3 regions of the Streptomyces sp. NBC_00212 genome follow, and region 3 is predicted to be linked to each of the others. Evidence: riboswitches for the same ligand, from Rfam matches in the RefSeq annotation. Region 3 holds a riboswitch; each other region holds the start of a gene.

Region 1 (9,498 bases), 190 kb from region 3:
CGTGGGTTCCTCACCACCAGGGCCTACCAGGAGCTCGGCGGGGTGCAAGGCGCACTGGTCGGCAACGCGGAGCGCACCCTGTGGGAGTGGGCGGACGACACCGAGCACGAGGCACTGGAACGCATCTTCATTCAACTGGTCCGCCCTGGTGAGCGGTTGGACGCCGGGGAACGCGGCCCCGACCTGCGCAGGGTCGCCGACCGAGACCAGTTCTCCGAACGCGACTGGTCGCTGATCCACCGCCTGGCCAGCACCCGGCTCGTCGTCGTGACCCGCCGCCCGACGGGCCTCGACACCGCCGAACTCGCCCACCAGGCCCTGGTGGAGAGCTGGCCTCGGCTCCGTGACTGGATCGAGCACAACCGTGACTTCCGCCGCTGGCAGGAGGAGCTCCGACGCACTCTGCGGACCTGGCAGGAGCAGGGCCGCCCGTCCGAACTCACCCTCGACCAGCGCCGGATCGACGAGGCACAGCGGTGGCTCGGCACCCGGGCACCGGAAATCCCCGCCGAGGAAGCGGAGTTCGTACAGCACAGCCAACACCTGCGCGCCCGCGACCGGCGGCGGCGCACCATCCGGTACGTGGCTCTCTGCCTGGCGCTGATCGCCGCCTCGCTCGCCGCTGTCGTCGCGGTACAGCAGCACCGCGACAGCGCCGCCAACCGGCGCACCAACCTCTCGCACCGGCTCGACACCGAGGCTGCCGTGCTGGATGCCTCCCAACCAGGCCTCGCCAAGCAACTGCGCATCGCCGCATACCAGTTGGCGCCGACCCGGGACACCATCGACGCCCTGTCGGCAGGCCTGCCGCTGCCCGGCACCATCACCGCGCCCGGCGTCACCGCCGTGAGCTCGGGCGGGGGACTGCTCGCCCTTGCCCAGGGCAGGACGGTTCGGCTGTGGAGCCTCGCCGGTCATGCCGACGAGGCCGCCCTGACGGTGGACGGTGCCGCCACGGCCGTCGCGCTCGCCGCCGACGGGCGTCTCCTCGCGATCGGCTCGGGCAACGGGACCGTACAGCTGTGGGACACGGCGCAACCGGCCCACCCCCGGCGGCTCGCCGACCTCGTCGCTGGGCAAGGTCCGGTCCGTGCCCTGGCCCTGGGCGGCCAGGTGCTGGCCGCGGCGGGCCGGGACCGGAGCGTCCGGAGCTGGCAGCTCACCGACCCCGCGCACCCGCGGAACCTCCCGCCGCTCGACGGCAGCACCGCACAGGTCGCGGGCCTGGCCGTCAGCTCCGACGGGCTTGAGGTGGCCGGGGCGGGCCTGGATCACGGTGTGCGGCTGTGGGATCTCAAGGACCCCGAACACCCGCGACTCCTCACGCGGTTGACCCTGTCGGCACCGGCACGCGCGGTCGCGTTCGCCCCGGCCGGGCACGCCCTCTCGGCCACCGGCGACGACGGCGCCGTACACCTGTGGGACATCACCGACCCGCACAGCCCGCCCTCGCCGGTTGTTCTTCCCGGAGAACGAGGCCCCCTGACCGCGGTGGCGTTCAGCCCGGACGGGAAGACACTCGCGGCCACGGTGCCTGCCCCCGAACCGGCCGGCACCCTGCTGTGGGACGTCTCCGACCCGGCGCACCCGGTGGCGCGGCCCGCCCTGAACGGCGGCAGCGCCGCCCTGGCCTTCACCGCCGACGGGCGAACTCTGGCCACGTTGGACCAGGCACATCACGCCATTCGGGCACCCGGCGACGAGGTCGAACTCTGGGACGTGCGCGGCGGACAGGCGCGCCCGGCCCTGGCCACCGTCCCCGAACCCGCCCGGTCCATCGGGACGCCGGGCATCGCACTGGCTCCGGACGGTCGGCTGCTCGCCACGAGTTCGGCGGACCGGGTCGAGATCTGGGACCTCAGCACCCCTCAGGAGCCACGGCTCACCGCCCACCTGACGGGTGGGGGAGCCGGCGTGGCGATCAGCGGCCGGGTGCTCGCGGTCGGCGCGAGCGGCGGCGTGTCGCTCTGGGACCTCACCGACCCCCGGCGGCCGACCGAACTCGGCTCGGTCCAGCTGAGGCAGGACGACTCCAACGAGCCGACCACCCTGGACTTCAGCCCCGACGGCCGGATGCTCACCGCCGACTTCGCTTCCGACGGCCGGCTGCGCCTCCTCGGCGTGGCTGATCGGGCCCACCCGTCCCTGCTGGCCACCCTGCCCAGCAACGGCCGGGGCGTCGTGAGCTGGAGCTTCGGGCCGGACGGCAGGGTGCTGTCCGGCAGCGAAGGCGCCACCCTGGACACCAGCGACTTCCGTAGCGCGCTCTGGGATCTCAGCGATCCGGCCCACCCGAAGCCCGCGACCCCGGCGATGACCCGCATCGGCTCGGTCACCGCGACCGCGCTGTCACCTCGCCGGGCCCTGCTCGCCACGTCCGGCATCGACGGCGTCCTCACCGTGTGGGACGTCGGACAGCTCGGCGCACCGAAGCCGCTGGGCACCGCACCCCCCACCGCCGGCCCGCTGCGGGCCCTGCGCTTCAGCCCGGACGGGACGGCCCTGGCCGGCCTTGACGACACCGGCGGGATCCACCTCTGGGACGTATCCGCCTCCGGCCGTCCCGCGGCGACCGCCGACTTCGCCCCGATGACGAACGACCTCGGGAACAGACTCGCCCTCACCGACCCGCTCCCTGGCGGCGGCCGACTCGTCCTCAGCGAGGGGGCCCCGGGGGCGATCGCGATCCGGGACACCGACCCCGAACGCCTCGTCCAACGGCTCTGTTCCGCCACGGGCGATCCGATCAGCAGCTCCCAGTGGCAGCAGTACGTGCAGGAGACCGACTACGCCGCGCCGTGCCGCCCACCGCGATAGCGCCTCCCGGCGCGCTCACACCCCCACCCGCGAAGGAGTCCCCCGTGGTCCCGCTTCCGCCCCGCAACTCCGCCCTGTCCCGACGCTTCGGCCTCATCCTTGGGGCGGTGACGGCGTTCGTCCTGACGACCGCCTGCTCGGGCAGCAGCGGACACCCCCACGCCTCGGCCGATCCGGCTCCCACCCGGCCGTCCGCCACTACAGCGCCCCCGGCGAAGCCGGTCGACGTGTCCTCGTTCGTCGGCCACTGGATCGGCCACGGCAACTGGCTCCAGGTGAATGCCGACGGTTCGTTCGAGATCGGCAAGCGCCTGTACGTCACCTGCGATCAGGCCGCCCCGCCGTGCGACACAGTGGTCAATGGCCAGATCACCGACGGGGGGCACGCCACAGGGCGGCTCACCGGCGTCGACGGAACCGCGGCCACCGGGAGCGTCGCCGAATCCAACGATCTCGGCTGGCTCAAGCCCGGACCGCTCACCATGACACTGAACCCCGGCACCGACAGCATCGCCACCGCGGGCACCAACTACTGTGGCCCCGACGCCCCGAGCCACGTGTGCTACTGAGACGGTGGCGGGGGCACCGACGATCCGGTGCCCCCGCCCCTTCCTCAGTGCGCGTCGGGCAACTGCCGCCGGGCCTCGCGCGCGGCAGCCGTCATGCGTTCAAGGGCCGGGCGGACCTCGGCCCAACCGCGGGTCTTCAGGCCGCAGTCGGGGTTGATCCACAGCCGTTCGGCCGGTACGGAGCGCAGGGCCCGGGTGATGAGGTGTGCGGTCTCGTCCTGGGACGGGACGCGGGGGGAGTGGATGTCGTAGACCCCCGGACCGACCTCGCGCGGATAGCCCGCCGCGGCCAGCTCGTCCGCGACCTGCATGTGGGAGCGGGCCGCCTCCAGGCTGATCACATCCGCGTCCAGATCGTCGATGGCGGCGAGGATCTCCCCGAACTCGGCGTAGCACATGTGGGTGTGGATCTGGGTGTCCGGCCGCACCCCGCTGGTCGTCAGCCGGAACGCCTCCGTGGCCCAGGCCAGGTACGCACGATGGTCGGCAGCTCGCAGCGGCAGGGTCTCGCGCAGCGCCGGCTCGTCGACCTGAATGACCGAACTGCCGTATGTCTCAAGGTCGTTGACCTCGTCACGCAGAGCGAGGGCGACCTGGCGGGCGGTGTCGGCGAGCGGCTGGTCGTCGCGCACGAAGGACCAGGCGAGCATGGTGACGGGCCCGGTGAGCATGCCCTTGACCGGGCGGTCGGTGAGCGACTGGGCGTACGTCGTCCAGCGGACCGTCATCGGCTCGGGGCGGGAGATGTCGCCGGCCAGGACCGGCGGGCGCACATAGCGGGTGCCGTACGACTGGACCCAGCCGTGCTGGGTGGCGAGGTACCCGGTGAGCTGCTCGGCGAAGTACTGGACCATGTCGTTGCGTTCGGGCTCGCCGTGCACCAGGACGTCGATGCCGGTCTTCTCCTGGAAGGAGACCACCTCGCGGATCTCGGCCTCGATGCGCTCCTCGTACGCGGCCGTGCCGATCCGCCCGGCCCGCAAGTCGGCGCGGGCGGTGCGGAGTTCGCCGGTCTGCGGGAACGAGCCGATCGTCGTCGTGGGCAGCGGCGGCAGGCGCAGGTGGGCGCGCTGGGCGGCGGACCGTTCGGAGTACGGCTGGGTACGCCGGGCGTCTGCCTCGGTGACGGCGGAGGTCCGGGCGCGTACGGCCGGATCGCGGGTGATGGCCGAACCGGCGCGGGAGGCCAAGTCGGCCCGGTTCGCGGCCAGTTCGGCCGTGATCGCGCCGGTGCCGCCGGACAGGCCGCGGGCCAGTGTCACGACCTCGGCCGTCTTCTGGCGGGCGAAGGCGAGCCAGCGCGCGATCTGCGGCTCGATGCCGCGTTCGGCGGCCGCGTCCAGCGGGACGTGCAGCAGCGAGCAGGAGGCGGCCACGTCCACACGATCGGCGAGACCGAGCAGCGTGGCCAGCGTGGTGAGCGACTTCTCCAGGTCGTTGATCCACACGTTGCGCCCGTCCACGACCCCGGCGACGAGCCGCTTGCCGGGCAGGCCGCCGACCGCGGCGAGCTCGTCGAGGTTGGCGGCCGCGGGACCGGTGAAGTCCAGGGCGAGCCCGTCGACCGGCGCCTTGGCGAGGACCGGCAGGGCCTCGCCGAGCCGGTCGAAGTAGGAGGCGACCAGGAGCTTCGGGCGGTCGGTGAGTGAGCCGAGCTCGCGGTAGGCGCGGGCGACGGCGTTCAGTTCGGCGGGAGTGCGGTCCTGGACGAGCGCGGGCTCGTCCAGCTGCACCCACTGGGCTCCGGCCGCCCGCAGATCGGCCAGCACCCGCGCGTACACCGGGAGCAGTCGGTCGAGCAGGGTCAGCGGTTCGAAGTCGGCGGCCACGCCGGGCGCGGGCTTGGCGAGCAGCAGGTAGGTCACCGGTCCCACGAGCACGGGACGCGCGGCGAGCCCGAGCGCGAGGGCCTCAGTCAGCTCACCGACCTGCTTGGAGGAGTCGGCGCCGAAGACGGTGTCCGGCCCCAACTCCGGTACCAAATAATGGTAGTTGGTGTCGAACCACTTGGTCATTTCCAGCGGCGCCACGTCCTGGGTGCCGCGCGCCATGGCGAAGTAGCCGTCCAGGGCGTCGGCCGCGACGGCCTCGCGGTGGCGGTCGGGGACGGCCCCCACCATGACGCTGGTGTCCAGGACGTGGTCGTAGTACGAGAAGTCACCGGTCGGCACCTCGTGGACGCCCGCCTCGGCGAGCTGCCGCCAGGTGGCCGCCCGCAGTTCGGCGGCGGTGCGCCGGAGTTCGGGCGCGCCGACACGGCCCTTCCAGTAGCCCTCGATCGCCTTCTTGAGTTCCCGGTTGGGGCCTTGGCGGGGGTAGCCGTACACGGTGGCGTGTGCTGCCGCGGTTGCGGGCTTGGTCGTCACGAGACTCTCCTTCGCGAGCTCTTCGGTGGAGCGGACCCCGGAACGGGACGAAGGCGCGAAGGGACGACGGACCGGGGCCGCGGTGTGTGCCGCTGCCGCTGGTGCGTACGCCGACCCGCCCACGAGGTCACCGGGATCTCCGTGCGCGAACGGTCGCACACGGGCAGTGGCAGGTCTTCGGACTCGCGGGCACGCCTCGTGCTCTTTGAGGCATCTACTGGCCGTCGCTTCCCAGGCCCGGCCGGGCCCAGTGCGTATGACGGCGGTCGTTCCCGCTCACCGCTGCGGGGCAGTCCCGGATTCCCACCGGGTTCCCTCTTACGACGCATCCCGCCTGGCGGACGGGGCGAACCAGCTGCGTTCGCACCCTATGCGCTCGACCGGCGACCCGGAAACCACGTTTCCGTATACCGGACGGTGAGCTGCGGCACGCGGCGCCCCACCACGGCAACGGGGAGGGCTTCAATTGCCGCGGGAGAGCACCCGGCGGGCCAGCGTCAGTGCCGAGTCCCGCCCGTGGCTGAGGTCGTCCTCGGTGAAGACGGGGGTGCGCAACCGGGGCGGGATGCCCGGGCCGTCGAAGGAGCGGCCGTCCTGATCGAGGTACTTCTCGTTGGGCAGGATGACCGCCCAGTCCTTCGACAGGGGGCGGAACATGACGTCCGAGAAGACGCCCTGGGTGTTCTCGCCGATCCGCGTCACCTCGGGGTCACGGCCCATCAGTGCCTGCGTGAACGTCTCCGCCGCGCTGACGGAACTGCCGCTCGTGAGCAGGGCGACCGGCCCGGTCCAGCGCGGGGCCGTGGCGGGGTGCACCACGATCGGCTGGGGGCGGGTGAAGCGGACCGGGTCGTCGGGGTCGTTGCGGGCCACCTTGCGGTACGCCGTGTACGCGCGGTCGGTGAGCCGCGAGGCGATCCGCAGGCCGAGCGCGTCGGAGCCGCCTCCGTTGAGCCGAACGTCGATCACGAGGCCGCCCAGTGGATCGGATCCTGCGGCGGCACCGGGCGTGAGCAACGCGTCCAGAGCGCGGTCGAGTTCGGCGACTTGTCGCTGGAAGTCGTCCCCGTCGACGTACCCGTCGAAGGAATCGATCCTCAAGTAGCCAATGTGGTGCGGCAGTTGACCCACCACGAGCTTGCCCTGGGCGAACGTCCGTGCCGGGGCGACGAGTTGGTGGGTGACGGCGTCTGCCGCGCGCGCTCGCAGGTTCGGCGTCGGCACCCTGGTGCCGGGCCGCAGACCGAAGTAGACGGTCCTGCCCCCGTGGACGAGGCCCGTGTGGGCGTCGTTCAGCGGGCGGATCATGTCGGTGAGGATCTGCTGGAGGCGCGCGTCGGTGGTGGTCGGTGTGACGAGCGGGCGGTATCGGTCCCTGGCTGCCCGCCAGTCGATGCCCTTGGCGGCGAAGAAGGGGTAGTTCTCCGCGAAGGTGGCCCAGAACCGGTCGAACACGGCGAGCGGCCCCTCCTCGGCGGGCTTCCCGCACGGTTGCGGCAGCGCGGGCAGCCGTTCCAGATGACGTACGCCGGCCGCGTCGTCCGGCGCGAGGACCGCGTGCCCCCGCCCCTCCGGCGTGAGGGTCATCGAACCGACCGAGCCCTCGCCGAAGCGGGTCGCTCCGCCCGGGCCCGGACTGCCGACCTGCTCGGCCGTGACGGCACCCGGCAGGCAGCTGACGCGGGTGGTGTCGTACGTCGTGAGCTTCCCGCTCGCGATCGTCACCACAGTGCCGTAGCCGTCCATGCGCCACACCCCGTCGAGGGCCCCCGGCCCGGCGGCGGGCGCCGCCCCGGCCGCGCCGACGGTCAATGCCAGAGCCATCCCGATCGCCGCCGCTCGGGCGACCGTCCGTACGCGCACCATGTGAGCCCTTCCCCGTCGCTCGCCGACCGCACTCGACGATAGCGCCGGGCCCTTGGCCCGACATCCACCACACGGGCCGACCAGGCCCTACCTGAGCAGGAGCGACGGGCGGTGGAGCGGGACCTGCGGAGGATCGACCCCCTAGGCTTCCGTCTGGCATCGGCCCCGACCTCAGGAGCGCACATCGTGTTCGACCCCGCACCGGACTACCCCTACCCCGACGGCCACCGGCCCGACGAGGCGCCTGCCCCGCACGCCCTGCTCGCGCCCGTGACCGGCCTGCTGGGCACCTGGTTCGGCCGGGGCGAGGGCGGATATCCGACGATCACCGGGGACTTCGCGTACGCGCAGGAGGTCACCTTCAGCCACGACGGCCGGCCCTTCCTGCGGTACGAGGCCCGGGCCTGGCTGCTCGACGAGGACGGCGCGCCCCTGCGTCCCTCGGCGCGCGAGAGCGGCTGGTGGCGGCTCCAGGCCGACGGGCGGGTGGAGGCCCTGATCACCCAGCCCACCGGCATCGCGGAGATCGCGGTCGGCGCCGCTGACGGCAAGACGGTCGACCTCTCCACCAACGACGTGGCCCTCACGCCCACCGCGAAGGAGGTCAATGCGACCCGCCGCCGCTACGAGCTGACCGACGACGACACGCTGACGTTCACCCATGACCTCGCGGCGGTCGGCCAGCCCCTGCAACACCACCTGTCGGCGGTCCTGCGCCGCAGGGGCTGAGCCCTCACCTTCGAAGAAGCCGATGGGCTAACAGGGGGTCGAAGCGCCGTGCTGGCGGGTGATGTTGTCGTTCGACATCCAGCCCGCGGTGCTGGAGCCCTCGACGCGGACGTACGTCCACTTGTTGCCGTGGGCGTTGGTCACGTAGCAGTGGTACCAGACCTTCGTACCGGACTTGGCCAGCGAGACGGCCGGGCAGGTCTGGTACGGGCCGGTCTCCAGGTGGTAGTCCCCGGCCATGTAGCCGTAGGAGCCCGGGGCCGGGTCCTTGTGGTGCCGCCCGCGCCGGATTCCCGCCCGGCGCCACCGGGCTCACCTGTGGACCCCGGCGTCCCAGCGCTTCCTGCTCGACTTGGCCGCGGCCGGCGGCTACCAGGACTGCGACGCGGCCGGCATCAAGCTCTACCCCCCCAGCACGACGGGGACACCCCCGAGAGCCTGGTCGCCCTCGCCGGCCTGATCGACCGCACCTTCCACGGTGCCGGTGTGCACCCGGTGCTGTGGAACACGGGCAGCGCCTACCGCGCCGCCACCGACCGGCCGCTGGACGCCGCGCGGTCCATCGCCTACGCCGTCCGCTTCTATCTGATCGGCATGTACGTGCGCTATGCCCGCACGTACTTCTACAACTGGGGCGGCACCAAGGTGCCGTTGGTGCTTCAGGCCGCCGGCGGGCCCTCACCGAGGCGGCCCGCGCGGTCGCCACCATCCTTGACGCACCAGCCGGGATCGACTTGGAAGGCGTCCCAGTCCACGGTCCACGGGGTGTGCCTGTGCGGCGCGAGGTAGTAGGTCTGCTCCTTCACCTTGCCGGACGTACAGGTCGGACGAGTGGCCGTCCACGAGCCCGTGATGTCGCCCCCTCGGCACCAGTTGCGGTAGGCGACCGCATGGTACGAGCTGTCGTTCGCCGTCCTGGAACAGCCCGCGCCCGTACACGAGGACCCCGCGTGCGCGGAGGGCGCGAACCGGGCCGCGGCGGCGAACAGCGCCACCACTCCCAGAGCGACCGGCTCGACCCGGCTCCGCCCGTTCCCCCATCGGTTGGCCATGACTGTGCTAGCTCCGATGCCAGGCCCAACTCCCCTTCGGCTACGAGGTGTTGTGGGTGCATCGGCAGCATCCGCGGGATCCCGCCCGCCGCACAAGCC
Region 2 (9,498 bases), 5.8 Mb from region 3:
GGTCAGGGCGGGCCGCGAGCCAGTCGCGGAAGATGGCGCGGGTGCGCCGGTTGTTGACCTTCGCCGCCCGCAGCGCGCGCAGCAGCCGGTACACCCGCTGCGGCGGGAGCACCGCGAGCCGGGCCGCGATCAGCTGCCCCTCGGTGCGCTTCTCCTCGGCGCTCGCCTCGCCCGCGCTCTCCAGGAGGTGGCGCACGATCAGCGCCGCGTTGTGGTCGTTGATGTCCAGGGCGAGCACCGCGGCGTACACCCTGCGGTAGTTGACCCGCACGTACGCGTGGAGGAAGTCGAGCGAGAGCCGCTGCTCGGCCGCGCCCGAGCGGAATTCGCGCTGCCCGGTGGCGGTGACGGCGGCATTGACGAAGAGCAGTACGTCCTCGGCCGCCACGAGGTCGGCGTAGCTCTCCTGAGCCATGGAGGTCCCCCGTGCGTGAAGTGGAAGCCGGCCGGGGAATGGGGGCGCGAGCAGCGAAATGTTTGCTGTAGAGGCAAGTCCCGGAAGTCGCGCCGGAGTCCCGCGGCCGGCCCCGGAAACGTAACATTCCACCCCCCTCGCCCCGCCACCGGAATTCGTGCCCGGCAGACTGACCCCCATGAACCAGACCGCCGGCACCACCCGCATCGGCCTCCTCGGCACCGGCCCCTGGGCCGTCGCCACGCACGCCCCGGCGCTCGCCGCGCACCCCGGCGTCGACTTCGTAGGTGTGTGGGGGCGGCGGCCCGAGGCAGCGGCCGCGCTCGCGGAGCAGCACGGGGTCGCGGTGTACGAGGACGCCGACGCGCTGTTCGCGGACTGCGACGCCGTCGCCTTCGCGCTGCCGCCGGACGTCCAGGCGCCGCTGGCGATGCGGGCCGCCGGGGCGGGCTGCCACCTGCTCCTGGACAAGCCGGTCGCGACGAGCGTGGCGGGCGCCCGCGAGCTGGCCGACGCGGCCGAGCGAGCCCGGGTCGCCTCCGTCGTCTTCTTCACGCTGCGGTTCGCGAAGGAGACCGCCGCGTGGCTGGCCCAACAGGCCGCCGTGGACGGCTGGTTCAGCGGCCGCGCCCAGTGGTACGGGTCGCTGTTCACTCCGGGCGCCGAGCGCGGCCCGTACGCCGCCTCGCCCTGGCGGGGTGAGAAGGGCGCGCTCTGGGACGTCGGCCCGCACGCGCTCGCCGTGCTGACCCGGGTGCTCGGCGAGGTGACCGCGCTGACGGCCGCACCCGGCCCCGGCGACACCGCCCACCTGATCCTGCGTCACGCCTCGGGCGCCTCCAGCACCGCCGACCTGAGCTTCACGGCGCCCCCGGCGGCCGCGGGCGTCGAGGTCTCGGTGCTGGGTGAGGCGGGCCGGGCGGTCATGCCGGGGTGGGGCGGCGCGCTTGACGCGTTCGGCGCGGCGCTTGACGCGCTCCTCGAAGCGGCCCGCACTGGGGTGCCACACCCTTGCGACGTACGGTTCGGGGCGCGGGTGACCGAGCTCCTGGCGGACGCCGAGGCCCAGCTGGACCGGGGTTAGCCCGACCCGCGTTACCGCGACAGAGCGTCGCGCACGGCCTCGTCGGTCCGGGCCACCAGCGCCGTCCCGTCGTCCGCCGTGATGATCGGCCGCTGGATCAGCTTGGGGTGCTCGGCGAGCGCGGAAACCCAGCGCTCGCGGGAGTCCGCGTCACGCGGCCAGTCCTTGACGCCGAGCTCCTTCGCGGCGGCCTCCTGCGTGCGCGTGATGTCCCACGGTTCGAGGCCGAGCCGGTCGAGCACGGCCCGGATCTCGTCGGGCGAGGGCACGTCTTCGAGGTAGCGGCGCACCGTGTACTCGGCGCCCTCCGCGTCCAGCAGGTCCACCGCGCTGCGGCACTTCGAACAGGCCGGGTTGATCCAGATCTCCATGGCCGCCAGGCTACCCGCGATCCGCCCCCCAAAGCCCGGCTGGCCAGGGCCGATTGTCAGTGCCTCCCAGTAAAATTGAGTCAGTAAGTGAGGGTTCCCGACTGCCCAGGAGGATGCCCATGACCGCTGCCGTACTCACCTCGCACGCCCCGAAACAGTTGTCCCTCAAGCCTCTTCACAAGGTGCCGCTGCCCGCCGGGCGTCCGCGCGTGTGGTACGAGTCCCACAACCGGCGTCTGAAGGCCATGCGCCTGGCCATCGCCCTGCTCGACACGGGGGTGTACCGGCCGGAGCAGGCGCCCGACCGCAAGATACGCACCGTGGCCGCGCTCATCGGAGTGCGCCCGCCGTCGGAGACGACCTGCCGGATGGTGCGCGCGCTGATCTACGACGGGCGCTGAGCCCCGCACCACGGCCCGGGTCATGCCCCCGCGATGCCGGGAGACGTGACCCGGGTCCGCCCCGGGGCGTCCGGTGGGCCGAGCCCCCGTGCCCCGTGTGATCTTCGATACCCGCACGGGGGTGCGGTTGGGCAGGCAACTCCCCAGCGTCTAGGGTGACGGCGCCGTGGTGTTCGGGAATTCCGGTGCGAAACCGGAGCGGCCCTCGCCACTGTGATCGGGTTCCCCGGGTTCCGGGGAGCCGCCGTCCCCTCGCGACGCCACTGGCCAGGATCCACCTGCCCGGGAAGGCCGGGACCAAGGCACCCGCCCGTCAGCCAGGAGACCGGCCGCGGCATCTCACGAAGTGATCCACGAGGTGCTGGAGCGTGACCCGCATGACCCTGCCCGTTCGCACGTCCCCCGAGACGGGCGCCCCCGCCGCGCCGTCCTTCCACTGGCGGCGCGAGGACACCGTCCGCACCGCCGTCCTGCTCGCGGTGATAGCCGCCCTCCATGTCGTCGCCTTCGGCGTCCTGTTCCTGCTCGTGGCCCCCGAGCACTACGCGGTCGGCACCAAGACGTACGGCATAGGCCTCGGCATCACCGCGTACACCCTCGGCATGCGGCACGCCTTCGACGCCGACCACATCGCGGCCATCGACAACACCACCCGCAAGCTGATGGCCGACGGCAAGCGGCCGGTGTCCGTGGGCTTCTGGTTCGCGCTCGGCCACTCCAGCGTGGTCGTGGTCCTCACGGCGCTGGTGGCGGGCGGTGCCCAGCTCGCGGGCACGCTGATGAACGAGGACTCCACCACCCACCAGGTGATGGGCGTGGTAGGAACGACGGCCTCCGGTTCCTTCCTCTATCTCATTGCGGCGCTCAACCTGGTCGCCCTGTTCGGCATCCTGAAGGTGTTCCGGGCAATGCGCGCGGGTGCGTACGACGAGAAGGAGCTCGAAGCGCACCTGGACTCGCGGGGCTTCATGAACCGCATCCTGGGCCGCTTCACCAAGTCCATCTCGCGGCCCGGCCAGATGTTCCCGCTCGGCTTCCTCTTCGGCCTCGGCTTCGACACCGCGACCGAGGTCACCCTGATGGTGATGGCCGGCACGGGCGCCGCCGCCGGACTGCCCTGGTACGCGATCCTGTGCCTGCCGCTGCTGTTCGCCGCCGGGATGAGCCTGTTCGACACCCTCGACGGCACGTTCATGAACTTCGCCTATCAGTGGGCCTTCTCGAACCCGGTCCGCAAGGTCTACTACAACCTCACCATCACCGGCCTGTCGATCGCGGTGGCCTTCTTCATCGGCACCATCGAGCTGGTCGGCGTCCTGCACGAGAAGCTCGACCTCACCGACCCGGTCAGCGGCTGGATCGCCGGCCTCGACCTGGACAACGTCGGCTTCGTCATCGTCGGCCTGTTCGTGGTGGTGTGGGCGGCCGCGCTGGCGTACTGGCGGCTGGGCAAGGTCGAGCAGAAATGGGCGGCGGGCTCGGGCGCGTGAGGGGCTGCCCTTGTGCGCACCCCCGTGCGGCCCCCGCCCGAGAGGGCCCGTTCACGCACCCTCCCGCGGCCCCGGCACTCCTGCCCGGTCGTTCTGCAGCGTCCACAACTCCCTGAACAGGCCTTCTGCGGCGACGAGTTGGTCGAAGGTGCCCTCCTGGATGACCCGGCCCCGGTCGAGGACGACGATGCGGTCCGCGACCGCGACGTTCGCGAGGCGGTGGGTCACCAGGACCACCGCCCGGTCGCGGGCGACCGTCCGCAGGCCGGTGAAGATGCGGTGCTCGGCGCGCTCGTCGAGCGCGCTCGTCGGCTCGTCCATCACCAGCAGTCCGGCCGGACGGTGGAAGGCCCGCGCGATCGCGATCCGCTGCCACTGCCCGCCGGACAGCTCCACACCCCCGAACCACTCCCGCGCGAGCAGCGTGTCGAGCCCGCTGCGCAGCCCGTCGACGACCTCCGCCGCGCCGGAGTGGGCGGCCGCGCGGCGTACCGACGCGTCGCCCCCGTGCGGCTGCCCCAGCGTGATGTTGTCGCGCGCGGACATCGGCCAGTGCGCGAAGTCCTGCGGCACGACCGCGGTCTGCCGCCACAGGGCCGGCGGATCGCACCGCTCCACCGCGACCCCGTCCCACGTCACCGCCCCTTCGCTGGGCAGATAGAGCCCGGTGAGCAGCTTGCTGAGGGTGGTCTTGCCGGACCCGTTCTCGCCGACGAGCGCGAGCACCTCGCCCTTGCGCACCTCGACCGTCACCTTCTCCAGGGCGGGCCGCTCGCTGCCGGGATAGCGGTACGTCAACGACTCGGCCCGCACGACCTCCGGCGCGGGCGGCGCCACTTTGCCGCGCGCCATCCGGTGCCCGCCGGCCTCCTCGATGAACTCGGCCCAGTCGTCGAGGTAGAGCCCGGTCCTGAAGAGCCGCGTCCCGTACCCGACGACACCGCGCAGCGACGAGGCCACCGTGCGCAGCGCGAACACCGCGGTGCCCGCGGACGCCACCGACATCCGCCCCGACCCGAGCAGCCAGGCGAGGGCGCCCCACACCACCCCGGCCGCGACCCCGCCCACCAGCGAGCCGAGCACGGAGTAGCGGGCGCCCTGGTGCACGGCCTTGTCGGTCGCCGCGTCCACCCGCCGCCCGATCGCCCGGTACCGGTCGAGCAGGAAGTCCGCCATCGTGCAGGACCGCAGCTGATCGGCGGTGTCCTTGTCGATCACGAACCACCGCAGCAGACTCAGCGTGCGCCGCTCGGCGCTCATCGCCCGCGACGCCTCGTAGTGCACCCGCGCGGCCTTCACCCCGGCGATGCCCTGCGGCAGCGCGGCGAGCAGGAGCAGGGGGAGCAGCGCGGGATGCAGCACGGTCACGACCCCGGCCGCCGCGACCAGCGAGGCCACGCACGCCATGAGGTCCTGCGAATCGGTGAGGAGCTGCTGGGCGACCTCGGCGCCCCGGTCGGCCGCCTCGCGCTTGTCGTTGAACCCGGGCTGGTCGTACGCCGACAACTCGGCCTGTACGGCGGCCCCGAGCATCTGCATCTCGGCCTCGCGGGAGATCCGCGGCGAGAGCCGGCCGGAGATGTTCACCACCACGATCCCGAGCAGCGCCCGCAGCCCGGCCGCCCCGGCGAGCACCGCGATCGACGGCAGCGCGTCGCGCATCCGGTGCGCGATGTCGCCGCTCGCGATCAGCGCGGTGATCGTACGCGTCGTGGCGAGCAGCCCGAACGCCTCGAAGAACCCCGAGAGCGCCTGACAGCACAGCAGCACGAGCACGGCCCGCCGATCCACCCGCCAGGCCAGCGCCAGCGCCTTCCGCACGAGCTGAGGCAACCGCCGCGCCATGGTCCGGGAGGTCACCGGCCGCCGCCGCGCCGCCTCCAACGAGCTTGACCGGTACCGCAGTTGCTCATCAACGGGCTGCTCGCCCAACACCTCCGCCATGCCGCCCCCTAGCTACTTGCCCCTGAAGAAGTCGCGGCCTCCGGTGGGGTGACTTGGGCGGAGAGCTGGTGCGGGCTGCCCGTGGCCGTCACAGTGGGGTTGGGTCGGGCCGGCTGGGGGTGGTGGCGGTGCTGCGTGTCGCGGGCGTGCAGGACGCGTGGTGGGAGGTGCTGCCGGAGCAGGCGCGGCAGCTGCCCGTCGAACTTGCCAGGGTTGACGCTTTCTTGGATGACGAGCGGTTCATCGCTCCGTGGCGGGCGGTGTTTGCCGAGCGGCTGGGTCGGCCGTCGGTGCCGGTCGAGACGTTGCTGCGGCTGCTGTACCTCAAGCATCGTTACCAGCTCGGCTACGAGACGCTCTGCCGTGAGGTGGCCGACTCACTGAGCTGGCGGCGGTTCTGCCGAATCCCGCTGATGTCGCCGGTGCCGCATCCGACCACTTTGATCAAGCTTGTCCGGCGCAGTGGCGGTCAGGTCGTCGAACAACTCAACGCCGCACTGCTGGGCAAGCTCGTCGAGGAAAAGCTGCTGCGGTGCCGCAAGTTGCGGATCGATACCACGGTGATCGAGGCCGACATCGACCACCCCACGGACGCCGACCTGCTGGCGCACGGGGTACGCAGGCTGGGCCGGCTGGTAGGCCGGATCAAGGCCGCCGGCGCGGCCCGGCGTACCCGATTCCGCGATCGCAGCCGGTCGGCGGGCCGTCGTCTGAAGGAGATCTCGCGCACCCTGCGGCGGCGTACCGGAAAGGCTCTGGGCGAGATCGACCGGCTCACCGGTGAGGTCGCCGCCATCGCCCGCGCGGCGCTGCGGGACATGGTCGCCGTGGAACGCAACGCTCGCCGCGCGCTGGGCAACCGGCCGTCGGGACGGCTCAGGGGCCTGGTCGGCGAGCTGGCCGAGACCGTGGCTGGCACCCGGGTCTGCTGGAGCAGACCAAACTGCGGCTGGCCGGCATCCGCACGATTCCCGACCGGCTGGTCTCGTTGGCCGACCCCGATGCCCGGCCGATCCGCAAGGGCAAGCCCCAGCACCCCACCCAGTTCGGCTATACCGCGCTGGTGGCCGAGGACGAACATGGCTTCGTCGTCGACCACCAGGTCCAGCGCGGGAACCCCGCCGACGCGCCGCAGTTGGTACCCGCGGTCGAGCGGGTGACCGCGCGGACAGGCCGGGTGCCGGCAACCGTGGTTGCCGACCGCGGCTTCGGCACCGCGGCCAACGACCGGGCCCTGGCCGAACTCGGCGTCCGGCGGATCGGCCTCCAGCGCAAGGGCACGTTGGGAAGAGCTCGCCGTGAGTACGAAAGCAGCCGCCCCTTCCGGCGCATGCGTAACTGGCGGGTTGGCATCGAAGCCCGGATCAGCCATCTCAAGCGCAGCTTCGGCTTCCGCCGCACCCGCCTGCGCCGCCTGACCGGCGCCCAGACCTGGGCCGGACTCGGGATCTTCGCCTACAACCTCCAGCGGATGGCCGTCGTCAGCCACTGACGCGAAGCCACCCGCAGGCGACATCACCACGACCCGCCCCCGGCACCGCCCCTCAGCTGGACGAACCCTTTTTCAGGGGCAAGTAGCTAGGAATCCGCCCACTTTCCCGCAAAAATCCCCCAACTGCCCGGCCGTGTACGGCGATCCACCCGATGGAGGGGAACGCAGCGAGCCCCGCCGCCCGGGAGGGGCAGCGGGGCTCGGGGTGTCGCGGAGCCGCGGGGGCTTAGGGGTCGAAGTACAGCACGGAAGCCATTCTGACCTGCGAGTATGTGACCTTGATGACGGGCCTGGTGCACAACGGGTGCACACTGTGCACCCGCCGGGGCTGCGGACCGGAGGGGCACCATCCGAGCGGTAGTCCACCTACCGGGAGTCCCCCGGGCGCCCATGCGCACTTGCGTGCGCCCGCTCTCCCCTCCATACCGTGACACTCCATGTCAGTACCTGCGGAAAGCACCCTCGCACTACTGCGTCACCAGATCCCCGTACGCGTCAATTCGACAGCCTCGCTGGTGATGGACACCGACAAGGCAGCCACAGCCATCGCCCGCAAACGTGCACGTGAGCGAGGCGAGGAGGAACGAGTTCCTCGTAAGCCCGGGCTGGAACCGCTACAGACGGCCGAACGGAACGATCTCGCCACCACGCCTTGGGAGTTGCTCGGCGTCTTCGCGCGAGCGGCCACTCTGGCTCGTCATGGGCGCGGAAGAGGCTTGGCCGAGCACTGGCAGGCCCTGAAGTACTGCCAGGCCCTGGGAGCCGGTGCCAGTGGCTACCTGGCTCTCACCGAGGAGGGGCAGAACCCAGAACTCTCCTACAGGGGGATGCAGGCCCGGGAGTTGGGACGGGCACTGGGGTTGGCAATCGCAGAGCGCACGGTGCGGGCCCGCTTCCCGGATTATCTGGTCTCGACTGTCGATGCCGAGTCGGTGCTGCTGGCTGGATTCGCGCGCTCCGGCCCGCGGCCTTCCCTGGGCGCTCGACCACGGCCTGACTTCTTCATCGAGGCATGGAAGCCCGGCGAACCGTCCCGGCTCTTCGTGGTGACGGTCAACGGAAATCACCAGAAGACGACCAAGAGCACGGGGAAGACTGACCGCTCAGCCTTCAAGCAACTGGCCAGGGCCAGTGAGCGCGCTGAACATTTTCACCTCGCCGAATGGAACACCACGCCCTGCCTCTTGATGTCCACCGAACTGCTAGCCAAGGAGGGCATCACAGTCCACGCTCTGCAGGCACCGGGCCAGGGGCTGTTACCTGAGCGATCGATTACGGGACGCGACAGTGCGGACGTCGTGCCGTCGAAGCGGAACCCTCCGTATGTCAACGCTGTGAGGGTGCCTGCCCGCGCTGGCGAGGAAGGCTTCCATGACGGCTTCCTCATTCCACGAAAAGATCGCGCATGGTTTGGTCAGGTACTTGCCCGAACCGGTGCCGCGGGCCAACTGGCATTCGCCGGCGCTGGTATGGAGATCGCGCAGTACTTGACCAGCGATCAGGGTCGCAAGTACTACGAACAGCGAACATTCGCAGGATCATCCAGTGTCCGGGACGCAGAGCATGGCTTCGGCGCGACACGCTTCTTCGGTACTGACCAGGTCTTCAGGTTGAACAGGACCCGCGTCGAGGCGTTCTCAGGGATGGCAGAGGACCTGTATCAGCTTCTGGTTGAAGGGAGGGTCGAGGCGTACCGGCGCCGTGCATACGAGCTCCGCTCCACGCTGCCGAATGGTGCGACCGCTCCGAAGTGGGGCGCGGTCTCCTTCGGCGAGGATGGCACTGTCATGGCTTTGCGTATTCTCCCGGAAGGAGACAAATGATGTGCTCCGTGAACCAGACCCGGTATGTCCGCGCACTGGTGACATCGCCGGAGACTGACTCAAAGCCCTGTCAGAGGTCGCCCGTAAGCTCTGGAGCATGGGGAGCACTGGAATCACTGAAGCCGATGTCGACATGGCGATGGCCGTCGTCGAAAGCAGCAGGCAGTCACTTCGGCGGGATGATCCCGCCGTCCAAGCACTCGCCGCAGCGGTATCCGTGCGGCGCCGCTTACAGGGAGAAGAGGCGGTCACGGACGACGAGCTGCTTGCGGCGCATGATCAGTTGTACGCAAAGGTGCCTCACAGGAACGGCGGCAGCCTGGAGGCACTTGCCGACACGCTACTGGGCCGCGGGATGGTGCCCTCGCCCGGCGACTACGACGGCGACTGGTGGCTGTGGTGGCCCAAGAAGGGCTATGGGCCGTGTCGTGACTGCCGAGAGAGTCGCTCACTGACGCGCTACTCCGCCAAGTGGGGT
Region 3 (9,498 bases):
GCCACGACCTCGGCCATGACCTGGAGGTTGAGCGCGTTGAGCGCCTTCGGCCTGTTGAGGGTGACCAGCGCGGTGCGGCCCCTGCGTTCGACGAGGATGGTCTCGTACGCGGTGTCGGTCATCGGGTTCCGTTCTGTGGTTCCGCCGCCTGGGCCGCGTCGCGCAGCGCGTGGACGATGCCGGAGAAGTCCTGCCCGGCTCCACGTCCCTCGGCGAACGCGGCGTACAACTCGGCGGCGCGCAGCCCAAGTCCGGTGTCGATGCCGCCCGCGTGCAGGGCGTTGGCTGCGAGGCCCAGGTCCTTGGCCATCAGGGGCGCGGCGAACCCGGGTTCGTAGCCGTGGTTGGCGGGGCTGGCCGGGACCGGGCCGGGGACGGGGCAGTTGGTGGTGAGCGCCCAGCACTGGCCGGACGCGGTGGAGGCCACGTCGTACAGCGCCTGGTGGGACAGGCCGAGGCTCTCCCCCAGGACGAATGCCTCGCTGACGGCGATCATCGAGATGCCGAGGATCATGTTGTTGCAGATCTTCGCCGCCTGCCCCGCGCCCGGCCCACCGCAGTGCACGGCTTTCTTGCCCAGCACGGACAGGAGGGGCGCGGCCTGGGCGTACTCCGCCTCTCCTCCGCCGGCCATGAAGGTGAGCGTGCCCGCCTCGGCGCCCATCACGCCGCCCGAGACCGGTGCGTCCAGGGCCCGGTGGCCGGCGGCGACGGCGGCCTCGTGGGCCGCGCGGGCGTCGGCCACGTCGATCGTGGAGCAGTCGACGAACAGCGTGCCGGGCTTGGCGGCCGCGAGCAGCCCCTCGTCCTGGTAGAGGGCGAGGACGTGGCGGCCGGCGGGCAGCATCGTGATCACCACGTCCGCCTCCGCCGCGGCGGAGAGGGCGGATTCCGCCACCTCGACACCGGCCTCCGCGGCCGCCGACAGGGACGCGGGAACGAGGTCGTAGCCGAGCACGCGGTGACCGGCGGCGGCGAGGTTGGCGGCCATCGGGCCACCCATGCGCCCGAGCCCGATGAACGCGACGACGTTGGTCACCAGGGCACCTCCTGAGGCGATGCGGAGTCGGCCAGGCGCAGTTCGCGCTCGCCGAGCGGGGCGAAGAAGCGGGCCACTTGGTCATCGGTGACCTCGCCGAGGGAGGCGGGCGACCAGTGGGGGGTGCGGTCCTTGTCGATGACCTGGGCGCGGATCCCCTCGACCAGGTCCGGCGTGCCGAGCGCCGCACAGGACACCCGGTATTCCTGCTCCAACACCCTTTCCAGCGGCCCGAGTTGGCGGACCCGGCGCATGGCGGCCAGTGTGACCTTGAGGGCGGTGGGCGACTTGGCGTTGAGCGTGGCGGCCGCCTCCTTGGCCTCGGTCACCCCGCTCACCAGGAGCCGGTCGATGATCTCCTCGACGGTGTCGGCCGCGTAGCAGTGGTCGATCCACTCGCGCCGGTCGGCCGGCTCACCGGGCGGCGGCTCGGCCACGTGCCGGGTGAGCGCCCCGTGCACGGTCGCCCCTGCGAGATCGGCCGTCAGCGCATCGAGCCGCTCGGCCGGGACGAAGTGGTCGGCGAGCCCGCACAGCATCGCGTCGGCGGCGCCGACGGGCGCGCCCGTCAGGGCCAGATGGGTGCCGAGCTCTCCTGGGGCGAGCGCGAGGAGGTAGGTGCCGCCGACGTCGGGAACGAAGCCGATGCCGGTCTCGGGCATGGCCACGCGGGAGCGTTCGGTGACGATCCGGACGGTGCCGTGGGCCGAGATCCCGACGCCGCCGCCCATGACGATGCCGTCCATCAGGGCCACGTACGGCTTCGGGTAGCGGGCGATGCGCGCGTTGAGCCGGTACTCGTCGCGCCAGAAGTCCGCCGAGGCCGTGCCGCCGGTGCGCGCGTCCTCGTAGATGGAGCGGATGTCGCCGCCCGCGCACAGGCCGCGCTCACCGGCGCCGCCGATCACGACGGTGTGCACGGCGGGGTCGTGTTCCCAGCCCGTCAGGGCTTCGTCGATGCGGCGCACCATCGCATGGCTGAGTGCGTTGAGTGCCTTGGGCCGGTTCAGGGTCACGTACCCGGCGTGGCCTTCCGTGCGCAGGAGGACCTCGTCGGTGCTCATCGCAGGGTCTCCGTGAGCCCGCGGGCGACGATGACGCGCATGATCTCGTTGGTTCCTTCCAGGATCTGGTGCACCCGGAGATCGCGGACGATCTTCTCGATGCCGTACTCGCTCAAGTAGCCGTATCCGCCGTGCAGTTGGAGGGCGCGGTCGGCGACGGTGTAGCCGGTGTCGGTGGCGAAGCGCTTGGCCATGGCGCAGAGTTGGGCCGCCTGCGGGTCGCCGCGGTCCAGCGCTTCGGCGGCCGTACGGACCAGGGCGCGGGCGGCGGTGAGTTCGGTCGCCATGTCGGCGAGCCGGAACTGGAGCGCCTGCGCGTCGAGCAGCCGGGCCCCGAACGCCTCGCGGTCGGCGAGGTGGGCGAGGCTGCGGTCCAGGGCGCTCTGGGCGCCGCCCAGGGAGCAGGCCGCGATGCCCAGGCGGCCGCCGTTGAGGCCGTTCATGGCGATGCGGAAGCCCTCGCCCTCGGCGCCCAGCCGGCGGTCGGCGGGGATGCGGACCCCGTCGAGGACCACCTGGCGGGTGGGCTGCGCGTTCCAGCCCATCTTCCGTTCGTCGGGACCGAAGGAGAGCCCCGGGTCGCCGCGTTCGACGACGAAGGCGGAGACGCCGCCGGGGCCGTCGCCGCCGGTGCGGGCCATGACGATGTACACGCCGGAGGATCCGGCGCCGGAGATGAACTGCTTCACTCCGGTCAGCACGTAGTGGTCGCCGTCGCGTTCGGCGCGGGTGCGCAGGGCCGCCGCGTCCGATCCGGCGCCGGGTTCGGTGAGGCAGTAGCTGCCGAGGGTCTCGGCGGCGCAGAGGCCGGGCAGCCAGCGGTCGCGCTGGCCCTGGTCGCCGTACTGGTCGATCATCCAGGCGACCATGTTGTGGATGGAGAGGTAGCCGGCGATGGAGGGGCAGCCGGTGGCGAGGACCTCAAGGACGAGTACTCCGTCGGCGCGGCTGAGCCCGGAACCGCCGGATTCCTCGCGTACGTAGATCCCGGCGAGGCCGAGGCCGGCTGCGCGGCGCAGCACGTCGACGGGGAAGTGTTTGTCCTGGTCCCAGGTGATGGCGTGCGGGGCGAGCTGATCCTGGGCGAAGTCGAGGGTGACCTCGGCCAGGGCGAGCTGGTCCTTGGTGAGCAGGGTCGTGGTCACGCGGTCACCCCATCGTCGGGATGGTGAAGCTCGCGCCTTCCTTGACCCCGGAGGGCCAGCGCGAGGTGACGGTCTTGGTGCGGGTGTAGAAGCGGACGGCGTCCGGGCCGTGCTGGTTCAGGTCGCCGAAGCCGGAGCGCTTCCAGCCGCCGAAGGTGTGGTAAGCCACCGGGACCGGGATGGGCACGTTGACGCCGACCATGCCGGTGTTGACCCGGCGGGTGAAGTCGCGGGCGGTGTCGCCGTCGCGGGTGAAGAGGGCGACGCCGTTGCCGTACGGGTGCTCACTGGGCAGCCGCAGGGCCTCCTCGTAGTCGGCGGCGCGGACCACGCACAGCACCGGGCCGAAGATCTCCTCGCGGTAGATCCGCATGTTCGGCGAGACCCGGTCGAAGAGCGAGGCTCCGGCGAAGAAGCCGGACTCGCTCCCGGGCAGGGTGAACCCGCGTCCGTCCACGACGAGTTGGGCGCCTTCGGTGACGCCGATGTCGACATAGCGGTTGACCCGGTCAAGGGCGTCGCGGCTCACCAGCGGGCCGAAGTCGGCGTCCGGGTCGTCGGAGCGGCCGATGCGCAGGGTGGCGATGCAGTCCTTGAGCCGCTCGACCAGGGCGTCGGCGGTCTCCTCGCCGACCGGTACGGCGACCGAGATCGCCATGCAGCGCTCCCCCGCCGAGCCGTAGCCCGCGCCGATGAGCGCGTCCACGGCCTGGTCGAGGTCGGCGTCCGGCATCACGATCATGTGGTTCTTGGCGCCGCCGAAGCACTGGGCGCGCTTGCCGTGGGCGGCGGCGGTCGCGTAGATGTGCGCGGCGATCGGGGTGGACCCGACGAAGCCGAGGGCTTGGACCCGCGGGTCTTCGAGGAGGGTGTCGACGGCTTCCTTGCCGCCGTTGACGACGTTCAGGACGCCCGGCGGCAGACCGGCCTCAAGGAAGAGCTCGGCCAGGCGCAGCGGTACGGACGGGTCGCGCTCGGACGGCTTGAGGATGAAGGCGTTGCCGCAGGCCAGGGCGGGTGCGGCCTTCCACAGCGGGATCATCGCCGGGAAGTTGAACGGGGTGATGCCGGCGACGACGCCGAGCGGGCTGCGCAGCGAGTGCACGTCGATGCCGGTGCCCGCGTTGTCGGTGAACTCTCCCTTGAGCAGATGCGGGATCCCGGCCGCGAACTCGACGACTTCCAGGCCGCGTTGGATGTCGCCGTGCGCGTCGGCGACGGTCTTTCCGTGCTCGGACGAGAGCAGCCGGGCCAGTGACTCCCGTTCACCTTCGACGAGTTGGAGGAATCGCAGCATGACGCGGGCGCGTCGCTGCGGGTTCCACTGGCCCCATGCGACCTGCGCCTCCGCGGCGTCGGCGATCGCCGCCTCGGTGTCGGCGCGTCCCGCGAGGGGGACCCTGGCCTGCACCGCGCCGGTGTTGGGGTCGTACACGTCGGCGTAGCCGCCGGAGGTTCCGGAGGTGTGCTTTCCGCCGATGAAGTGGGTGAGTTCACGGACCATGGAAACCTGCTCTCGTCAGGTGGGCTCCGAGGAGGCGCGGCTTGGCGGCGGCGCGGCACCGATCGGGGTGCGCACCGCTGGACAAGGCGCGGGACAGCGAAGGACGAATGCCTTCGGCGAGTTACGAACGCGCGGCCACAGCCGCGCACTTCGGGTACTCCGCCGGATCACCAGGGCCGTGGTCACGTACCGGTGCCATGCGTGTCTTCTCCATCCTCGTGGACAACACGGAACACCCCACGGCCGGTATCCTGACTCCCGGATCAGCGCGCGTCGCCCGCCTTCCCGACGTGCTGGCACGTCAGTGGCGTACTGCTCGGCGACACACTCCCCGGTCACAGTGGCGGGACCGCGCCGGATTCACACCGGCTTCCCTGCACCGCGGGCTTACCCACGAACATATAGTTGGACGTCCTAGTAAGTCCACCCCGTCCCTCACTCATTGCGCAGTGGACACGGTCCGCCGGCCGGGTCCGGTGTAGGAGCCCAGCGGGCGGATGAGTGCGTTGTGGGCCGGTTGCTCGGTGATGCGGGCGGCTCATCCGGTGATGCGGCTCATCACGAAGATCGGGGTGAACGTCGGGATGCCGGAACCCATGAGGTGGTACGCGAGTCCGGCCGGGTAATCGATGTTGGGGCGGATGCCCTTGCGGCAGAAACGCGACCTCCTCGAACGAGCACCGGGCGGCGAGGTCCTGGACCGGGTAGCTGCGGTACGTAAGGGAGTTGGTCACGAGCCCCGCCTGCTGTTCCTGTCGCCGTGGCTGACGGAGGGTCAGCGAGCCTTCCAACTCGCCGCACAAATCGCCCTGTTGGAGCATGGGCCGCTCCTGGACCGCCTTGTCGACGCGGCTGGACTGACACCTGCCCGCTGTGGATGGCGTACGCGGCGTTCTCCTCCCCGGCCGCATCCTCACCCAGGTCGCCGAAATGCCCGACGGGAAGCGCTACTTCCGGGTCGCGCGGACCGTCACCCGGAGCGGGGCCGGGCATCGTCGCCGCGCGCCGAGTTCGCCATCGCCCTGGGCTGCGAACTGCGCCACGCGCACCGCTTGGTCTACGAGCGGAGGGCGTCGCCCTGGACTACCCCCGGGCGGCGACCCCGATCGGGCTCGGCTGCCTCATCTGCGGACGCCGCGACTGCGCCCAGCGGGCCCGGCCCCCGGCCGGCGGGCGGCTGGCCGTCGAACCTGACCGGCGTACGTACGTGCCGTATCCGGTGGAGACTTCGGGCTACTCCTGACGGGCCATCAGCCGATGGCGGACTGCTCCCCGGCCACCGGGTAGGGGACGAAAGTGCTGCTGTTCTCGTCGACGGCCAACCGGCGGTCCAACGGCGGTACGGCCCGCTGAGGGCAGTCCGTGCGTTCGCAGAGGCGGCAGCCCATGCCGATGGGGACGGCGGCGGAGGTGTTGTCGAGGTCGAGGCCGTCGGAGTAGACCAGCCGTGCGGCGTGCCGGATCTCGCAGCCGAGGCCGATGGCGAAGGTCTTGCCCGGCTCGCCCCAGCCGCCCCGGTGCCGGGAGATCGCGCGGGCGGTCCACAGATAGCGCTGGCCGTCCGGCATGGCGGCGACCTGGACGTGGATGCGGCCGGGCGCGGCGAACGCCTCGTACACGTTCCACAGCGGGCAGGTGCCGCCGGCCCGCGAGAAGTGGAAGGCGGTGGCGGACTGACGCTTGGACATGTTGCCCGCCCGGTCGACGCGCACGAACGAGAAGGGCACCCCGCGCAGCCGGGTGCGCTGGAGCGTGCTGAGGCGGTGGCAGATCGTCTCGTAGCCGAGTCCGAAGTGGTCGGTCAGCCGCTCGATGTCGTAGCGGGACTCCTCGGCGGCCGCGTGGAAGCGGCGGTAGGGCAGGATCAGCGCGGCGGCGAAGTAGTTGGCGATGCCGATCCGGGCCAGCGGCCAGGCCGCGGAATCCTGGTCGAAGTCCTCCGAAGCGAGGGCGGACATCCCCTCCGCGTGTTCGAGGAGCGCGAGCTGGGTGGCCATCCGGAACGCCTGCTGGCCCGGGCGCAGCCGGCTGGACAGGTGCAGGACCCGGGCGCCGGGATCGTAGTGGTGCAGGAGCCGGTCGGAGTCCGTGGCCAGGCGCACCCCGTGGCGTTCGGCGAGGCGCGCGGACAGCGCGCGCACCACCTCGCCGGGGCGTACGCCGATCTCGGCGGCGAGGTCTTCCGCGGCGAGGTCCAGGTCGTGCAGGTAGTTCTGGCGCCGGTAGAAGAACTCGCGGATCTCCTCGTGCGGGGAACGCGGCTGTGCCACCGCGCCCGGCCCCCGGCCCTCCGCGACTTCGGCGAGCTGCTCGGTCAGGTGTTGGTTGCGTCGGCCGAGGTCCACCAGGACGGTCGCCACGGCGGGCATGCGGGAGGCCAGGTCCGAGAGGTCGGAGGCGGACACCCGGCCGGCGGAGACCTCACCGGTGAGGGCGTCGCGCAGGTCGGCGACGAGACGGCTGGTGTCGCGCTCGGAGAAGAAGCCCGGGTCGACGCCGAACGCCTCGGTAAGGCGGAGTAGTACGGGCACGGTCAGGGGCCTTGAGTCGTGTTCCATCTGGTTCAGATAGCTCGGCGAGATGGCGAGGGTGCGGGCCAGTTCGGCCTGGCTCATGCGGCGTTCCTCGCGCAGCCGGCGCAGCCGCGCTCCCGCGTACGTCTTGCTCACCCGTGGCTCCCGTGTGGTCACGATCGTCGGCACTGCTCGCGATCGTAGCCGCGCGGGCGAGCTTCGCGGACTTAACAGAGTTGGCAAATCACGGGACGAAGATTCGCAGAAGTTGGCATCTTTCCCTGGTTGCTGGCACTGAGTGCCGATGCCAGAGTCGTACCGCGGCCCGCCGGACTCCGTCGGGCAGAGCGGAACCGGGGTGCGATTCATGCCCTGATGTCGGAGATCCCGGCCCTTCCGTCCGGCTCTGCACCATTGCTCGGATTGCCGACCCAGAGGACCGGCGGGCCGCACCCTCAAAGCTCCACGGCACCCGGTGCCATGCATTCGCACAGTTCACGATTCTCGGGAGACGGTCATGGCACAGGCAGAGAAGACGACGGCAGCGGCGGCGGAGCTGGCTCAGCGGTGGGCGACCGATCCGCGGTGGAAGGGCATCGAGCGCACCTACAGCGCCGAGGACGTGGTCCGGCTCTCCGGCAGCGTCCGCGAGGAGGCCACGCTCGCCCGGCGCGGCGCCGAGCGGCTGTGGCGCCAGCTCCACGAGCTGGACTACATCCACGCCCTTGGCGCGCTGACCGGCGGGCAGGCCGTCCAGCAGGTGAAGGCCGGTCTCCAGGCGATCTACCTCTCCGGCTGGCAGGTCGCCGCCGATGCCAACCAGGCCGGGCACACCTACCCCGACCAGAGCCTGTACCCGGCCAACTCGGTTCCCCAGGTGGTGCGCCGGATCAACAACGCGCTGCTGCGCGCCGATCAGATCGCCACGGCCGAGGGCGGCACCGACACGACCGACTGGCTGGCCCCGATCGTCGCCGACGCCGAGGCCGGCTTCGGCGGCCCGCTCAACGCGTTCGAGCTCACCAAGGCGATGATCGCGGCCGGTGCGGCGGGCATCCACTACGAGGACCAGCTCGCCTCCGAGAAGAAGTGCGGCCACCTCGGCGGCAAGGTGCTCGTCCCCACCTCCCAGCACATCCGCACCCTGAACGCGGCTCGCCTGGCCGCCGACATCGCCGACGTCCCCACCCTCATCGTGGCCCGCACCGACGCCCTCGCCGCCAACCTCCTCACCAGCGACGTGGACGAGCGCGACGCCCGGTTCGTCACCGGCGAGCGCACGGCGGAAGGCTTCTACCGGGTGCGGAACGGCATGGCTCCGGTCATCGCACGCGGCCTGGCGTACGCCCCGTACGCGGACCTGATCTGGGTCGAGACCGGCACCCCGGACCTGGCCCAGGCCCGCGAGTTCGCCGAGGCCATCCACGCCGAGCACCCGGACCAGATGCTGGCCTACAACTGCTCGCCGTCGTTCAACTGGAAGGCGTCCCTGGACGACGACCAGATCGCCAAGTTCCAGCGCGAGCTGGCCTCCATGGGCTACCGCTTCCAGTTCATCACCCTGGCCGGCTTCCACTCCCTCAACCACGGCATGTTCGACCTGGCCCGCGGTTACGCCGAGCACGGCATGACCGCGTATGTCGACCTCCAGGAGCGGGAGTTCGCGGCGCAGGAGCACGGATTCACCGCGGTGAAGCACCAGCGCGAGGTCGGCACCGGCTACTTCGACCAGGTCTCGACCGCCATCAACCCGGCATCCTCGACCACGGCACTGACCGGCTCCACCGAGGAAGAGCAGTTCCACTAGAACGCCGTCGGGCCCGGCCCCAGGGCCGCGCTCCTCGTGCCTCACGTTCCAACGCGATCAGCCGTCCCCGTGTCCAGGCGGGGGCCGACAACCGTCTCCGTCCGGCCCCCGCCCCTCCCGCTGAGGAGACCCGCATGTCCATCTCCGCCCCGACCAGCCGTGCCCGGGTCCTCGGCGCCCCGGGACACCGGCACGACGAGATCCTCACCCCTGAGGCCCTGGAGTTCGTCGGCCGCCTCGTCGACGAGTTCGGCGACCGCCGTCTGCATATCCTGCGGGAACGCAAGCGGGTGGCGTCCCGGCTGGCCTCCGGCTCCCCGTTCGACTTCTCCATCGCGACCGCGGGCATCCGCTCGGACGCGTCGTGGCAGGTGGCTCCCCCGGCGCCCGGTCTGACCGACCGCCGTGTGGAGATCACCGGTCCGC

The links. Region 3 has a riboswitch for cobalamin ahead of OHA17_RS02605 (CoA-acylating methylmalonate-semialdehyde dehydrogenase). Riboswitches for the same ligand answer to the same signal wherever they lie in the genome.
Region 1: another riboswitch for cobalamin. It lies ahead of metE (5-methyltetrahydropteroyltriglutamate--homocysteine S-methyltransferase); the one in region 3 lies ahead of OHA17_RS02605 (CoA-acylating methylmalonate-semialdehyde dehydrogenase).
Region 2: another riboswitch for cobalamin. It lies ahead of OHA17_RS28470 (HoxN/HupN/NixA family nickel/cobalt transporter); the one in region 3 lies ahead of OHA17_RS02605 (CoA-acylating methylmalonate-semialdehyde dehydrogenase).

The regions. Positions count from the first base shown of each region.
Region 1 covers NZ_CP108115.1:664,777-674,274, reverse strand. The annotation lists gene OHA17_RS03520 (trypsin-like peptidase domain-containing protein) at 1-2,817, shown strand, start outside; gene OHA17_RS03515 (hypothetical protein) at 2,862-3,386, shown strand; gene metE (5-methyltetrahydropteroyltriglutamate--homocysteine S-methyltransferase) at 3,431-5,752, opposite strand; cobalamin riboswitch at 5,903-6,123, opposite strand; gene OHA17_RS03505 (S41 family peptidase) at 6,215-7,618, opposite strand; gene OHA17_RS03500 (FABP family protein) at 7,805-8,347, shown strand; gene OHA17_RS03495 (hypothetical protein) at 8,375-8,587, opposite strand; gene OHA17_RS03490 (hypothetical protein) at 8,834-9,136, shown strand.
Region 2 covers NZ_CP108115.1:6,241,822-6,251,319, forward strand. The annotation lists gene OHA17_RS28450 (hypothetical protein) at 1-415, opposite strand, end outside; gene OHA17_RS28455 (Gfo/Idh/MocA family protein) at 594-1,499, shown strand; gene OHA17_RS28460 (arsenate reductase family protein) at 1,511-1,870, opposite strand; gene OHA17_RS28465 (hypothetical protein) at 1,990-2,271, shown strand; cobalamin riboswitch at 2,422-2,620, shown strand; gene OHA17_RS28470 (HoxN/HupN/NixA family nickel/cobalt transporter) at 2,649-3,761, shown strand; gene OHA17_RS28475 (ABC transporter ATP-binding protein) at 3,813-5,705, opposite strand; partial or broken gene OHA17_RS28480 (ISNCY family transposase) at 5,834-7,197, shown strand; gene OHA17_RS28485 (hypothetical protein) at 7,716-9,020, shown strand; gene OHA17_RS28490 (hypothetical protein) at 9,118-9,498, shown strand, end outside.
Region 3 covers NZ_CP108115.1:479,252-488,749, forward strand. The annotation lists gene OHA17_RS02585 (enoyl-CoA hydratase) at 1-122, opposite strand, end outside; gene mmsB (3-hydroxyisobutyrate dehydrogenase) at 119-1,039, opposite strand; gene OHA17_RS02595 (enoyl-CoA hydratase/isomerase family protein) at 1,036-2,103, opposite strand; gene OHA17_RS02600 (acyl-CoA dehydrogenase family protein) at 2,100-3,248, opposite strand; gene OHA17_RS02605 (CoA-acylating methylmalonate-semialdehyde dehydrogenase) at 3,253-4,752, opposite strand; cobalamin riboswitch at 4,976-5,162, opposite strand; partial or broken gene OHA17_RS02610 (citrate/2-methylcitrate synthase) at 5,192-5,407, opposite strand; partial or broken gene OHA17_RS02615 (short-chain fatty acyl-CoA regulator family protein) at 5,484-5,995, shown strand; gene OHA17_RS02620 (short-chain fatty acyl-CoA regulator family protein) at 6,003-7,421, opposite strand; gene aceA (isocitrate lyase) at 7,783-9,072, shown strand; gene aceB (malate synthase A) at 9,207-9,498, shown strand, end outside.